3 regions of the Actinomadura sp. 9N215 genome follow, and region 1 is predicted to be linked to each of the others. Evidence: riboswitches for the same ligand, from Rfam matches in the RefSeq annotation. Region 1 holds a riboswitch; each other region holds the start of a gene.

Evidence for each region. Region 1 has a riboswitch for thiamine pyrophosphate ahead of ACH34T_RS08230 (purine-cytosine permease family protein). Riboswitches for the same ligand answer to the same signal wherever they lie in the genome.
Region 2: it holds a riboswitch for thiamine pyrophosphate, as region 1 does, so the genes downstream of both, thiO (glycine oxidase ThiO) here and ACH34T_RS08230 (purine-cytosine permease family protein) in region 1, are expected to answer to the same signal.
Region 3: it holds a riboswitch for thiamine pyrophosphate, as region 1 does, so the genes downstream of both, thiC (phosphomethylpyrimidine synthase ThiC) here and ACH34T_RS08230 (purine-cytosine permease family protein) in region 1, are expected to answer to the same signal.

The regions. Positions count from the first base shown of each region.
Region 1 covers NZ_JBIRBA010000003.1:579,554-583,996, forward strand. Annotated here, with positions in the region: gene ACH34T_RS08215 (Fpg/Nei family DNA glycosylase) at 1-696, shown strand, start outside; gene ACH34T_RS08220 (SSI family serine proteinase inhibitor) at 807-1,268, opposite strand; gene ACH34T_RS08225 (rhodanese-like domain-containing protein) at 1,315-1,650, shown strand; TPP riboswitch at 1,903-2,012, shown strand; gene ACH34T_RS08230 (purine-cytosine permease family protein) at 2,007-3,374, shown strand; gene ACH34T_RS08235 (PAS domain-containing protein) at 3,477-4,443, shown strand, end outside.
Region 2 covers NZ_JBIRBA010000019.1:178,999-183,441, reverse strand. Annotated here, with positions in the region: gene ACH34T_RS28770 (DMT family transporter) at 1-439, opposite strand, end outside; gene ACH34T_RS28765 (thiazole synthase) at 606-1,391, opposite strand; gene thiS (sulfur carrier protein ThiS) at 1,398-1,598, opposite strand; gene thiO (glycine oxidase ThiO) at 1,595-2,722, opposite strand; TPP riboswitch at 2,712-2,826, opposite strand; gene ACH34T_RS28750 (NAD(P)/FAD-dependent oxidoreductase) at 2,919-4,160, shown strand; gene ACH34T_RS28745 (Rv2175c family DNA-binding protein) at 4,239-4,443, shown strand, end outside.
Region 3 covers NZ_JBIRBA010000005.1:266,061-270,503, forward strand. Annotated here, with positions in the region: gene ACH34T_RS11455 (TetR/AcrR family transcriptional regulator) at 1-454, opposite strand, end outside; gene thiC (phosphomethylpyrimidine synthase ThiC) at 656-2,392, opposite strand; TPP riboswitch at 2,388-2,501, opposite strand; gene ACH34T_RS11465 (hypothetical protein) at 2,616-3,710, opposite strand; gene ACH34T_RS11470 (sensor histidine kinase) at 3,852-4,443, shown strand, end outside.

The DNA of each region.
Region 1 (4,443 bases):
AAGTTCCTCGACCTGGACGTCGACGGCCCGCACCTGGTGATCCATCTGGCGCGTGCCGGGTGGCTGCGGTGGCGGGACGAGATCCCGGCCAGGCCCGTCCGGCCGGGGGGCAAGAACCCGCTGGCGCTGCGCGTCCATCTGGACGACGGCTCAGGCTTCGACCTGACCGAGGCCGGGACGAAGAAGGGCCTCGCGGTCTATGTCGTCCGCGACCCGGCGGACGTCCCCGGCGTGGCATCGCTCGGCCCCGACCCGCTGGACGGCGCGTTCACCCCGGCCGCGCTCGCCGCGATCCTGGACGGCAAGCGCACCCAGATCAAGGGGCTGCTGCGCGACCAGAAGGTGATCGCGGGAATCGGGAACGCCTACTCCGACGAGGTGCTGCACGTCGCGAAGATGTCCCCCTTCAAGATCGCCGCCTCGCTGACCGAGGACGACGTCGCGACCCTGCACGACGCCATCGTCACCACCCTGCGCGACGCCGTGGAACGCTCTCGCGGGCTGGAGGCCCAGGACCTCAAGGGCGAGAAGAAGACCGGCCTGCGCGTCCATGGCAAGACCGGCCAGAAATGCCCCGTCTGCGGCGACACGGTCCGCGAGGTGTCCTTCGCGGACTCGTCCCTCCAGTACTGCCCGACCTGCCAGACGGGCGGCAAGCCCCTGGCCGACCGCCGCATGTCCCGCCTCCTGAAATAACCCGCCCGCCTCCTGAAACAACCCACAGGCCCCGTCCGGTCGACCGGGCGGGGCCTGTGGGTTGTCGTTTGTCGTGACTTCTGGACGGAGCCGGAACGGGGATGGCTCGTTCAGCGGACCTTCGGGACGTTGCCGAAGAGCGGGCCGACCTGCGTCCAGCGGTGGAGCTGGCAGCCGTCGTCACGGGAGAACTTGGCGTCGATCTCCTTGCCCTTCCAGGTGCCCTTGACCGTGGCGAGCTCGGGGCCGCCGTAGATCATGGTGCACTGCTGTTCCTTGGGGACGGGTTTGAAGGGGTCCTTGACGTTGGTGAGGGCCGCGCAGGCGTCGGCGGCCTTCGGATGGTCGCCGCCCGGCGGGGCGCAGTTCAGCGTCCAGGTCTTGGCGGGGGCCTCCTTGGAGGCCTTGACATTGACGGTGAGGGTGTCCGCCGGCGTGCCGGAGGGCTGCACGGACGTCGTGCCCGAAGGCTTGTCGGCGGGGGTCCCCTTGGCTTGTTCGTCGCCGCAGGCGGTCATGGACAGGGCCAGGGCCAGTCCGGGCGACGCGAAAAGGAGCGTCCGATACCGCATGGGTGATTCGACGCAGGGGGGCTTCGCGCGGTTCCATGGGGGTGTGATGAATTTCGGGGACGACGTGCCGGCGGTGGGAGCCGCCGACGTCCCGCAGGACGGCTACCTGCTGGACGTCCGGGAACAGGACGAGTGGGACGCGGGCCACGCGCCCGCGGCGGTCCACATCCCCATGGGCCAGCTGGGTGATCGTGCCGGCGAGATCCCCCGGGACCAGGAGGTCTTCGTGATCTGCCGGTCCGGGGCGCGGTCCGCGCAGGTGACGGTGGCGCTCAACCAGGCGGGCTGGCTGGCCAGGAACGTCGACGGCGGGATGAAGGGCTGGGTCGAGGCGGGCCGTCCGATGGAGGGCGGCGGCGACGGCGCCCCGTACGTGGCCTGACGGCCGCCTGCACACCGTCCGATGGACGCCCGTACGTGGCCTGAGGTGGCCGGGCCATAAGTGGCCGGACGGGCCCGGCTCGTTGTGATCAGTTCCGATTGAGGTGATCTACGCCCTTTTGGGGTGGGTCGGGCGGTTGTACGATCGGCGCGACCGATAACCGCGGGAGCTCGGGCCGCACCGGCCGGATTCCAGACCGATCTGACGCCAGCCGAACTGGCGCAGGCAGGGCCTGGGCGCAGGCAGAACCAGCGCAAGCCGGACGGATGCAAGCCGGGCTGAGAGGGCGGCCTTCGAGGCGTCGCCGACCGCAGGAACCTGTCCGGGTAATGCCGGCGTAGGGAGTGTGTGTCCCCGTGACGTCTGAGGTTGATGCGCGCGCCGGTGGGGCGCGTCCGAACGACGAGGCTCCGTTCACGCTCGACGAGCCCGCGCCCAGGGTCCTCGGATTCTGGGATCAGAGCGCGTTCTGGGCGAACCTCGGGGTCAGCCTGCTGGCCTTCTCGGGGGCCTATACCGTCCTGGCGCCGGACGCCGAAGGGCTCCCCACCCTGTCGATCATGGCGGGCATCGTGGCGATGGCCGTTGGAACGGTCCTGGGCGGGTTGATGCTGGGCCTCGCCGCGGTCCCCGGGGCGCGCACCGGGCAGCCCGCGATGGTGCTGCTGCGCGGGCTGTTCGGCGCGCGGCTGTCGTACGCGCCGACCGTGCTGAACGTCGCGCAGCTCGTCGGCTGGGGCACGTTCGAGCTGATCGTCATCGCGGACGCGGCGCGCGAGCTGTGGGACGGCGTGCCGCGCTGGGGCTACGTGGTCGCCGCCGGGGCCGTCACGACGGTGCTGACGATCTGGCCGCTCGGCTCGGTGCGGCTGCTGCGGCGGTACGTCACCGTCGCCGTGGCGATCGCACTGGTGTACTTCTACGTCCAGCTCCTGCGCGAGCCGTTGCCCGACCTCACGGACGGATCGTGGGGCGGGTTCTGGATCGGGGCGGACGCGGCCCTGGCGGTGTCGATCTCCTGGGTCCCGGTCGCCGCCGACTACACCCGGCATTCCCGGACGGAGCGGGCGGCCTTCGGCGCGGCGGCCGCCGGGTACTCGGTCACGCAGATCGTCGCGTACGTCCTCGGGCTGCTGGCGCTGGCGCTCGTCGCGGGCGACACGGCCAAGGTCTTCGACCCGTTCCTGAACGTCACGCTCGGCGTGGTGTTCTTCGCGGTGTTCGTGCTGCGCGAGGCGGACCAGTCGTTCGCCGACACCTACTCCACGGCCGTGTCGATCCAGAACCTCGTCCCGCGCGCCGACCGCCGGGTGCTGAGCGTGGCGCTCGGCGTCGTCATCACGGTGCTCGCGCTGGCGCTGGACATCGGCGACTACGCGGGGTTCCTGTCGCTGATCGGATCGGTGTTCGTGCCGATGCTCGGCGTCCTCGCCGCCGACTTCTTCCTGGGCCGCCGGTTCCTGGGCCGCCGCCGCGGGCGCGACGGCGGCTGGGACGTGTCGCGGACGGCGCCGTCCCGCTGGGGCATGATCGCCGCCTGGGCGATCGGGTTCGTCGTGTACCAGCTCATCAACCCCGGCACCGTCGGCCGGTGGGCGGGCTTCTGGCGGGACGTCCAGGACGCGCTGCACTTCGCGCCGCAGAGCTGGATGAGCGCCTCGCTGCTGTCGTTCCTGGTCGCCGGGGCGGCCGCGCTCCTCATCGGCCGGATTACCAGACGGTAGCCTTACCGGAAAGTAAGGTTTCCGTTTGCTCGGCGTCGCAGTGGAAACTTTCGGCGTAAGTTACCCGGCGCCACGCCGGAGACCGGTGGCACGATGACAGGCGTGCATCACCACGTCCATGACCCGATCGCGCGCGCCGTCATCGAGAGCGCCGCCGACGCGATCGTGGCCGTGGACCAGCGGCACCGGGTCACCGTGTGGAACCCGGCCGCCGAGCGGATGTTCGGCTGGACCGCCGAGGAGATGGTCGGACGGGTGCCGCCGATCGTCCCCGACGAGCTGAAGGCCGAGCACAACGCCGTCCAGGAACGGCTCCTCACCCGGCGTACCGGCGCCGCCGACGACCCCGCCGAGGCCGAGGGCGGGCAGATCTCGATCGCGACGCGCCGGTTCCACCGGGACGGCCGCCTCATCGACGTCCGGATCGACACGAGCCTGCTGAAGGACCCGTCCGGCACGCCGCTCGGCTGGGTCGGCGTGTACCACCCGGTCGACGAGGACGAGATCGTCCAGCACCACATGACGGAGCGGGCCCGGCTCGTCCGCCGGCTGAACGACATCGTCGCCGACCTGAACGCCGAGCTGGACCTCGCCGTCGTCCTCGACCGGATCACCACCGCGCTGATCGAGCTGACCGGCGCGGACGCTGGCGGCTTCGTGCGGATCGAGGGCGACCGGCTGCGGCTGGTCAGCATGTCCGGGCTGCCGGAGCACATGCGCGGCACGTCCGCCGACCTCAAGACGAGCCTGGTCGGGGAGCTGCTGCGGTCGGGCAAGACCGTCAAGCTGACGACCGGCGAGCAGCGCCTCGGCGACCTGATCTGGTCCGAGCTGTCCGGGCTGCACACGATCGCGCTCGGGCTGTCGTACCTGCAGAACCGGCCCTACGGCGCGCTGTACGCGCTGTTCTCCGGGAGCAAGGCCGGGCACACCGAGCTCGAACTGCTGGAGCTCCTCGCCGGGCACGCGGGCGTCGCGGTCGGCAACGCCGTCGCGTACGCGGAGGTCGTCCGGCAGCGGGCGCACGAGCGCGCCGTGATCGACTCCAGCGCGGACGGGATCGCCGTGC
Region 2 (4,443 bases), on a different contig from region 1:
TCGAAAGACCGACGACGGCCGCGCCGCCGAACGACACGGCCATCCCGGCGAGCAGGCGGGGCGGGAGGCCCTCCTTCAGCAGCCAGCCGCCGAGGAGCGCGATCAGGATCGGCCCGATGTTGACGACGAGGGCGGCGGTGCCGGCGTCCACGAGCTGCTCGCCCCAGTTCAGAGCGACCATGTACGCGCCGAACCACAGGACGCCCGCGGTGACGATGCCCGGCCAGGCGGCCTTCGGCGGGAGCCCCTCGCGCCGGACGAGCCACAGCGCGCCGAGCACGACCGTCCCCGAGAGGAGGCGGCCGAGGGCGAGGGCGCCGGGGCTGTACTCGGCGCCCGCGCTGCGGATCGAGACGAACGCGGACGCCCAGAGCACCACCGTCACCATGGCGGCCGCCACGGCGAGCCTGTCGACGCGCGGGCCGCTGTCCTGCTGCATGTGACGCACCTTAGGTAGTGGACGCTTCCACGAACACCGAAGCGACGCCCAGGGTTGCGGCACGCCGGGCTTGGTGGACGTCCCTCAGTCTGCTGGCGCCGACATTTCAGGTCCAGCGAATATTTCTAAGGGTGGGCGTTTAGAGTTGCTACGACGTTCGATGGCGCTACGACGTCGCCAGGCCCTCGAAGGGGGAGGACGCCTGGGCGTAGCGGCGCTTCGGGATGCGTCCGGCGAGCCGGGCCAGCCGTCCGGCCTCCACCGCGTGCCGCATCGCCGCCGCCATCCGCGCCGGGTGCCGGGCGCGGGTCACGGCGGTCGCCAGCAGCACCGCGTCGCAGCCCAGCTCCATCGCCAGCGCGGCGTCGGACGCGGTGCCGAGCCCCGCGTCCAGGATGACCGGGACGCCCGCCCGCTCGACGATCAGCTCGATGTTGTGCGGGTTGCGGATCCCGAGGCCCGACCCGATCGGCGAGCCGAGCGGCATCACGGCCGCGCACCCGATCTGCTCCAGGCGGCGCGCCAGGACGGGGTCGTCGTTGGTGTACGGCAGGACGGCGAACCCGTCGTCGACGAGCTGCTCGGCGGCGTCGACGAGCTCGATCGGGTCGGGCAGCAGGGTGTGCTCGTCCGCGATCACTTCGAGCTTGACCCAGTGGGTGCCGAGCGCCTCGCGGGCCAGCTTGGCGGTGAGGACGGCCTCGCCCGCCGTGAAGCAGCCCGCCGTGTTCGGCAGCACGCGGATGCCGGATTCGGTCAGCACGTCCAGCACCGAGCCGCGGGCGGACGGGTCGACGCGCCGCATCGCGACCGTGGTCAGCTCCGTCCCGGACGCGGCCAGCGCCTCGCGCAGGACGTGCATGCTCGGCGCGCCGCCGGTCCCCATGATCAGCCGGGAGCCGAGCTCCTCGCCCGCGATGACCAGCGGCTCCGTCTCCACGGTGTCCTCCATGCCTCGTCAGCCTCCCTGGACGGCGGTCAGGACTTCCAGGCGGTCGGCGTCGCGCAGCGTCGTCGCCTCCCACGCCGAGCGCCGGACGACCTCGTCGTTCACCGCCGCCGCCACGCCGGACGCGGTCCCGGCGACGGACGCGATCACCTCGGCCACGCTCGCGCCGTCCGGCAGCTCGCGCGGCTCACCGTTGACGATCACCTTCATGAGTGCACCTCGGAGGAGAAGCGGCCTGGCGAAAACGGTTCGGCGACGTCGGGGACGGGGTCGTCCAGCAGCGTCGCTGACAGGATGTCGGCGCTGACGGGGGTGAGCAGAATGCCGTTGCGGAAGTGCCCGGTGCCGATGACGAGGCCGGGCAGCGCGGACGGCCCCATCACGGGCGCGTTGTCGGGCGAGCCGGGACGCAGGCCCGCCGACACCTCGGCGAACTCCAGCTCGGTCACGCCGGGCAGCAGCTCGCGGGCGTCGCGCAGCAGCTCCCACAGGCCGCCGGCCGTGACGCGCGTGTCGAAGCCCAGCTCCTCCTGGGTGGCGCCGACGACGATCTCGCCGTCCAGGCGCGGCACCAGGTAGACCGACGAGCCCTTCACCATCCCGCGCGTGGAGCGGCCGATGAACGGCGTCCTGGCGCGGAGCCTGATCACCTGCCCCTTGACCGGACGGACGGGTGGAACGGTCCCGGGTGGCAGGCCGTCGAGGTCGCCCGACCAGGGGCCCGCGGCCAGCAGGATCCGGTCGGCGCCGACGGTCGTCCCGTCGTCGAGCCGGACCCCGACCGCCGTGTCGCGCTCGACGACGATCCCCGCCGCCCGCCGCCGGACGAGCCGGACGCCGAGCTTCTCGCCCGCCGCGAGCAGCGCCGGAGTCAGCCGGCGCGGGTCGATCGAGCCGTCCTCGGGGGCGAGCAGGCCGCCGCGCACGCCCGGCGCGAGCATCGGCTCAAGGCGGCGGCACTCCCGGCCGGTCAGCGCCTCGACCGGGATGCCGAGGCTCTCCTGGAAGCGGCGCAGGTCGTCCAGGTACTTCAGGTCGTCGGCGTCGAACGCGACCTCGATGATCCCGTCGGTGCGGTAGCCGGTCTCCAGGCCGGTGAGCTCCTCCAGCTCGGCGACGAACGCGCCGTACCGGTCGCGGGACGCGAGGCCCAGCCGCAGCAGCGGCTCCTCGCCGTAGGTCAGCTCGCTGACCGGGGTGAGCATGCCCGCGGCGACCGCGGACGCGCCGCTCGCGGGCTCGGGATCGACCAGCGTGACGCCGGCGCCGCCCGCGGCGGCCCGCCAGGCGGTGGCCAGGCCGATGACCCCGGCGCCGATGATCACGATCTCCATGCGCGCTCCCTTCGCCGGCATGATCCGGATCAGGTCGTGGCGGTCGGCGGCCCGTTCCAGCCGCCCTCTCAGCCCGGTCGCACCGGACTCCCGCGCTTTGTGCTGTTTTGCCCGCTCTCCACCTTACGTCCCCGGGGGCGTGAGCACTGTCCGGACAAGCGTCCAGCGGGAAAGGCGGCCGTTTAGGGTGATTCTCATGGAGAGGGTCATCGTCGTGGGCGGCGGGCTGGCCGGCCTGCGCGCCGTGGAGTCGCTGCGGAGCAGGGGGTACGAGGGCGGGCTGACCCTCGTCTCGGCCGAACGGCATCCGCCCTACGACCGGCCGCCGCTGTCGAAGGCCGTCCTCGCGGGCGAGACGGACGACACCACGGTCGACGCCGACTGGGACGCGCTGGGCTGCGAACTGCTGCTCGGCGAGCGCGCCACCGGCCTCCGCCTGGACGCGCACGGTTTGGACGCGCACAGTTCGGACGCGCGCGGTGGCGTCGTCGCGTCCACGGCGGGCGACCTTCCGTTCGACGGGCTGGTCATCGCGACCGGGGCCGTCCCGATCACGCTTCCGGGGGACGGGCCCCAGCACGTCCTGCGCACCATCGAGGAGGCCCGCGACCTGCGGTCCCGGCTCACCGGAGGCGCCCGGATCGTCATCGTTGGCGCGGGCTGGATCGGCGCCGAGGTCGCGACCGCCGCCGCGAGGAGGGGCTGCGCCGTGACCGTCGTCGAGGCCGCGGACACGCCGCTCGCCGGCGCGCTCGGCCCCGAGGCCGGCGCGCTCACCGCGCCCTGGTACGCGGAGGCGGGCGTCGAGCTGCGCACCGGCGTCAAGGTCGCCGAGGTGCGGGACGGCGGTCTCGTCCTCGCCGGGGGCGGCCGGATCGACGCGGACGAGGTCGTCGTCGGCGTCGGTGTCCGTCCGGACCTGTCCTGGCTGGAGGGGTCCGGGTTGCTGCTGGAGCGGGGCGTGGTCACCGACGGGTCGTTCCGCGCGTACGCGGGGGCGGAGGAGCCCGGGTCCGCCCGCCCGGACGTCGTCGCCGTCGGCGACTGCGCCGCCTGGTGGTCGGCGCGGTACGGGCGGCGGCTCCTCGTCGAGCACTGGGACACCGCCCTCAACGCGCCCGACGTCGCCGCCGCGACGCTCCTCGGCCAGGACGCGGTGTACGACGCCGCCCCCTACTTCTGGTCCGAGCAGTTCGGACGCATGGTGCAGTACGCGGGGAGCCACGCGGCGTCCGACCGGATCGTCCAGCGCGGCGACCCGTCCGGCCGGAAGTGGACGGCCGTGTGGCTGACCGGCGACCGGCTCGACGCGGTCCTCGCCGTCGACCGGCCCCGCGATCTGGTGCAGGCGAGGCGCGCCATCGCGGCGGGCGCGCCCGTGGACGCCGAGGCGATCGCCGACCCCGACGTGCCCGTCCGCCAGGCCGTTCGCCGATAGCGAGCGCCGCCGGACGGTAACGGCTGTTCAGGGGGTTTGAGGGTTCCGAAGGCGTGGTAGCAAGGGGTCGTGACGCAGATGCACGCAACCGTTGACAGCGCACTGGACCCCCGGACCGACGCCCTCGCGGGCGAATGGCTCTCCCTCAAGGAGGCCGCCGGGCGACTCGGGATCAAGCCCAACCGGATCAAGCAGCTCATCAGCGAGCACCGCCTGCTCGCCGTGCGCCGGGAGGGCGAGCCCATGGTGCCCGCCGCGTTCATCAAGGACGGCCAGGTCATCA
Region 3 (4,443 bases), on a different contig from region 1:
CGTCCCCGGCGTCCTGGGCGCGCCGGAACAGCGCCTCGCCCGCGTCGCGCATCGCCCGGCACGCCTCGGACGGCTCGGTCCGGTCGTCCCGCAGCGACGCCACGGCGGAGGCCGCCATCCCGCGGAACGCCGTGGTCTGCGCGATGAACGCGCGCAGCCACGCCGTCAGCGCCTCCCCGGGCGCGGGCCAGACCAGGAGCTCGCGTCCCGTCGCCGCCAGCGCGTCGTAGCCGTCGGCGAGCAGTGCCTCCAGGAGGTCCTGGCGTGCCGGGAAGTGCCGGTAGAGCGTCCCGATGCCGACGCCCGCCAGCCGCGCGACGGCCTCCAGGGAGGCGCCGGCCCCGTCGCGCTGGAACATCTCCCTGGCCGCGGCCAGGAGCCGGGCGCGGTTGCGGCGCACGTCGGCGCGCATCGCCCTGGCCGGGGCGGTCTTCGGCGTGTCGTCGCTGGTCACCTGAGTCGTCGGTCCTTCCCGGAGGGCCGGCGGCGATCCGGGGGATCCGCGGCGTTGGAACGGTCCCTCGATAGTAGCGGCGCGGCGCCGTCGCCGGGTCGCCGGCCTCGCCGGGAAGCGGAGAGGCCCGCCGCGGCGCCGTCCGCGGCGGGCCTCCGGCCCCTGGGGCGGGTGGGCCTCAGGCCCGCCCGCGCCGCCTGGTCAGCCGCCGCCGGGGGACAGCGGCAGGTAGACGCGGCCGCCCGCGGCCTTGAACTCGTCCGCCTTCTCGCGCAGGCCCGCCGCGAGGGCGTCCTCCTCGGCGAGGCCGTGCTCGTCGGCGTACCGGCGGACGTCCCGGGTGATCTTCATCGAGCAGAAGTGCGGCCCGCACATCGAGCAGAAATGCGCCGTCTTCGCCGGGGCGGCCGGGAGCGTCGCGTCGTGGAAGGCGCGGGCGGTGTCCGGGTCGAGGGACAGGTTGAACTGGTCCTCCCACCGGAAGTCGAACCGCGCGTCCGACAGCGCGTCGTCCCACGCCTGCGCGCCCGGATGCCCCTTCGCCAGGTCGGCGGCGTGCGCGGCGATCTTGTAGGCGATGACGCCGGCCTTGACGTCGTCGCGGTCCGGCAGCCCGAGATGCTCCTTCGGCGTGACGTAGCAGAGCATCGCGGTGCCGTGCCAGCCGATCATCGCCGCGCCGATCGCCGAGGTGATGTGGTCGTAGCCGGGCGCGATGTCGGTCGTCAGCGGGCCGAGCGTGTAGAACGGCGCGCCGTCGCACCACTCCTGCTGCAGGTCGACGTTCTCCTTGATCTTGTGCATCGGGACGTGGCCCGGGCCCTCGTTCATCACCTGGTTGTCGAACTCGGCGGCGATCCTGGTGAGCTCGCCCTGGGTGCGCAGCTCGGCGAACTGCGCCTCGTCGTTGGCGTCGGCGATCGAGCCGGGGCGCAGGCCGTCCCCGAGCGACCACGTGACGTCGTACGCGGCGAAGATCTCGCACAGCTCCCTGAAGCGCGTGTACAGGAAGTTCTCCTCGTGATGCGCCAGGCACCACGCCGCCATGATCGACCCGCCGCGGGACACGATCCCGGTCTTGCGCCGGGCCGTCAGCGGCACGTACGGCAGCAGCACCCCGGCGTGGACGGTCATGTAGTCCACGCCCTGCTCGGCCTGCTCGATCACCGTGTCGCGGAACACGTCGAAGGTCAGCTCGGCGGGGTCGCCGCCGACCTTCTCCACCGCCTGGTACAGCGGGACCGTTCCGACCGGCACCGGCGAGTTCCGCAGGATCCACTCGCGGGTGGTGTGGATGTCCCTGCCCGTCGACAGGTCCATGATCGTGTCGGCGCCCCAGCGGGTCGCCCACGTCATCTTCTCGACCTCGTCCTCGATGGACGACGCCACCGCCGAGTTCCCGATGTTGGCGTTCACCTTCACCAGGAAGTTCCGGCCGATGATCATCGGCTCGGTCTCGGGGTGGTTGACGTTGGCGGGCAGCACCGCGCGGCCCGCGGCCAGCTCGTCCCGGACGAACTCCGGCCGCACGCCCTCGCGCAGCGCCGCGAACTCCATCTCCGGCGTGATCTCGCCCCGCCGCGCGTACGCGCGCTGCGTCACCGCGCCGCCGGACGCCCGGCGCGGCCGCCGCGGCAGGAAATCATCCTGGACCGCTTGTGATCGGGACGACGCCTTGCGGCCGTCGTCCTCGGGGCGGGCAGCCCGGCCCTCGTACGGCGCGGTGTCGCCGCGCCCGGCGATCCACGGCTCCCGCAGCGCGGGCAGCCCCCTGCGGACGTCGGTCTCCGCCGCCGGATCGGTGTACGGCCCGGACGTGTCGTATAGGACGACGCTGTCGCCGCTGGTCAGTGGCACGTCCCGCATCGGGACGCGGATGTCGGGGCGCGAGCCCCGCAGGTACGTCTTGCGGGCGGCTGGAACCAAAGGTTCGGTCATGACGACTCGATCTCTCCCTACGCCGGCATTACCCGGTCAGGTTCATGCGGTCAGCGGCCGTCCCAGCCGCTATCTCAGCCCGGTTCGCCGGGCCCCCGCGATCTGTCGTACTCGACGCTAACCCGGCGCACCCCGGTTGCGGCAACCGCCGTCCATGGGATAAGGCCGCGGTGACCGCCCGGGTCGGCAGGCGGGGCGCCGGAGGGTCGGGCCAGTGGGCGGGTCAGGAGGGCTGGCGCGCGAGCCGCACCACCATCGGCAGCGCCAGGGTGAGGGTGCGCAGCGGGTCCGGTGCGGACCGCGAGCGCTCCAGCCACATGCCGCCGTCGTCGGCGCCGCTCCCCGTCCGCAGCGACGCGGACTCGCGCCCGTCGATCCCGGTGACGACGTGCCGGTCGCCGTCCTGCCGGGTGGTGCCGAGGAGCATCCCGCCGGCCGTGTGGAAGGACGGCTCGCGCGACCCGTTGATCACGCCGATGAGCCGTCCGTCCGCGCCGTACACGCGCATGCGGCCGCCGGTCAGCCAGGACGTCTTCTTGAAGGCGAGCAGCCTGCCCGCGTGGGGGTCGCGCAGGACGATCGTCCGGCGGCCCCGGCCCCGGCCCCGGCCGGGCTCGCGGCGGAAGCGGCCCTCGCCCGCCGCGCGCCTGGCGAGCCGCCCGCACGGGACGGCGACGAGGGCGCCGCCGCCCTGGTCGCGGTAGCGGCCCTTGCCGTCCACCAGGACGCGGTCGGCCCTGGCCAGCGCGTCCGCCGGCGGCCGCGCGACCTCCTCGCCCTCGTCGTCGAGGACGCGCCAGCGGACGCCGAGGCTCTCCGTCGCCGCGGCGCGCACGGCCGGGAGCCAGCCGGAGGGGAGCGACCGGTCCCGGAGCAGCGTGGCCGCGCCGCCTTCCACCTTCGCGACGTCGCCGACCTCCGGCGCCGCCTCGGGGTCGAACCAGACCGTCCAGACCGGGTCGGCGACCGGCCACACGATCCCGACCGCGTCCACCGCCGCGGCCGGGACGACCGCCCTCCGCTTGCCGCGGCGCAGGACGAGACCCTTCTCCCCGATGGTCACGACGAGCCGGTTACGGAAGATCACGAGGGCCCAGAGAACGGCGGCCACGGCGACGAGCGCGCCGCCCCCGCCGTACAGGGCGATGACCCTGCGGGCCTCATCGGGCTCCCACGCCCCGCCGCCGGCGCGCATGGACAGCGGGACGAGGAGGCCGGCCGCCAGCGCGGCCAGGCACACCCGCAACGGCCACCGGTAGGCGCCCCGGCCGAGCGTGATCCGCAGTTCCGGGGGGACGGTCGGGGGAGCGACGGACACTGTCAGCCCTTCGTGATGGCGTCTGCAGAAACGGGGATCTGCATGGGCGGAGCGTACTGAATCGCGCCGGAGGCGGGGCGATGTGCGTAGATCGTCGGGCTTGGAGAAAATGGTCGGGTGGTGACGGTGCCCCGGAGCGGTGTGACGGCGCGAGACGCCGCGTTCGCGGCGCCGCTGGCGTGCGTCGCGGCCGTCGTGGCGGTGATGTGGCCGGGCGTCCGCGACCTGGACGCGGCCGGAGCGCTGCTGCTGGTCGCCGCGCACGCGCCGCTCGCGGTGATCAGGCGGTGGCCGACGCCGGGCCTGGTGGCCCTGCTGATGCTGGCGCTGCCCTACCACCTGCTCCAGTACCAGCATCACGCGCTGGTGCCCGCCGAGGTGATCGCGCTGTTCGCGTACGCGGTGCTCGGGCGGCGGGTCCGGGTCGTCCTCACCGCGGCGGGCGTGCTGCTGTTCGTGTGCGTGATCGGGATGTCGCTGCGGGTGGGCGGCGCGTCGGTCCGCGAGCAGATCGCCGTGATCGAGGCCGTCGTCTCCGTCGTGATCGCCGTCCAGGTGTGGCGGGTGCACCGGGCGCGGCTGGCGACGATCACCGAGCGGGCCGAGCGGGCCGAGCGCACGCGGGAGGAGGAGGCGCGGCGCCGCGTCGCCGAGGAGCGGCTGCGGATCGCCCGCGACCTGCACGACCTCCTCGCGCACAGCATCACGGTCATCGGCGTCCAGGCGGGGGCGG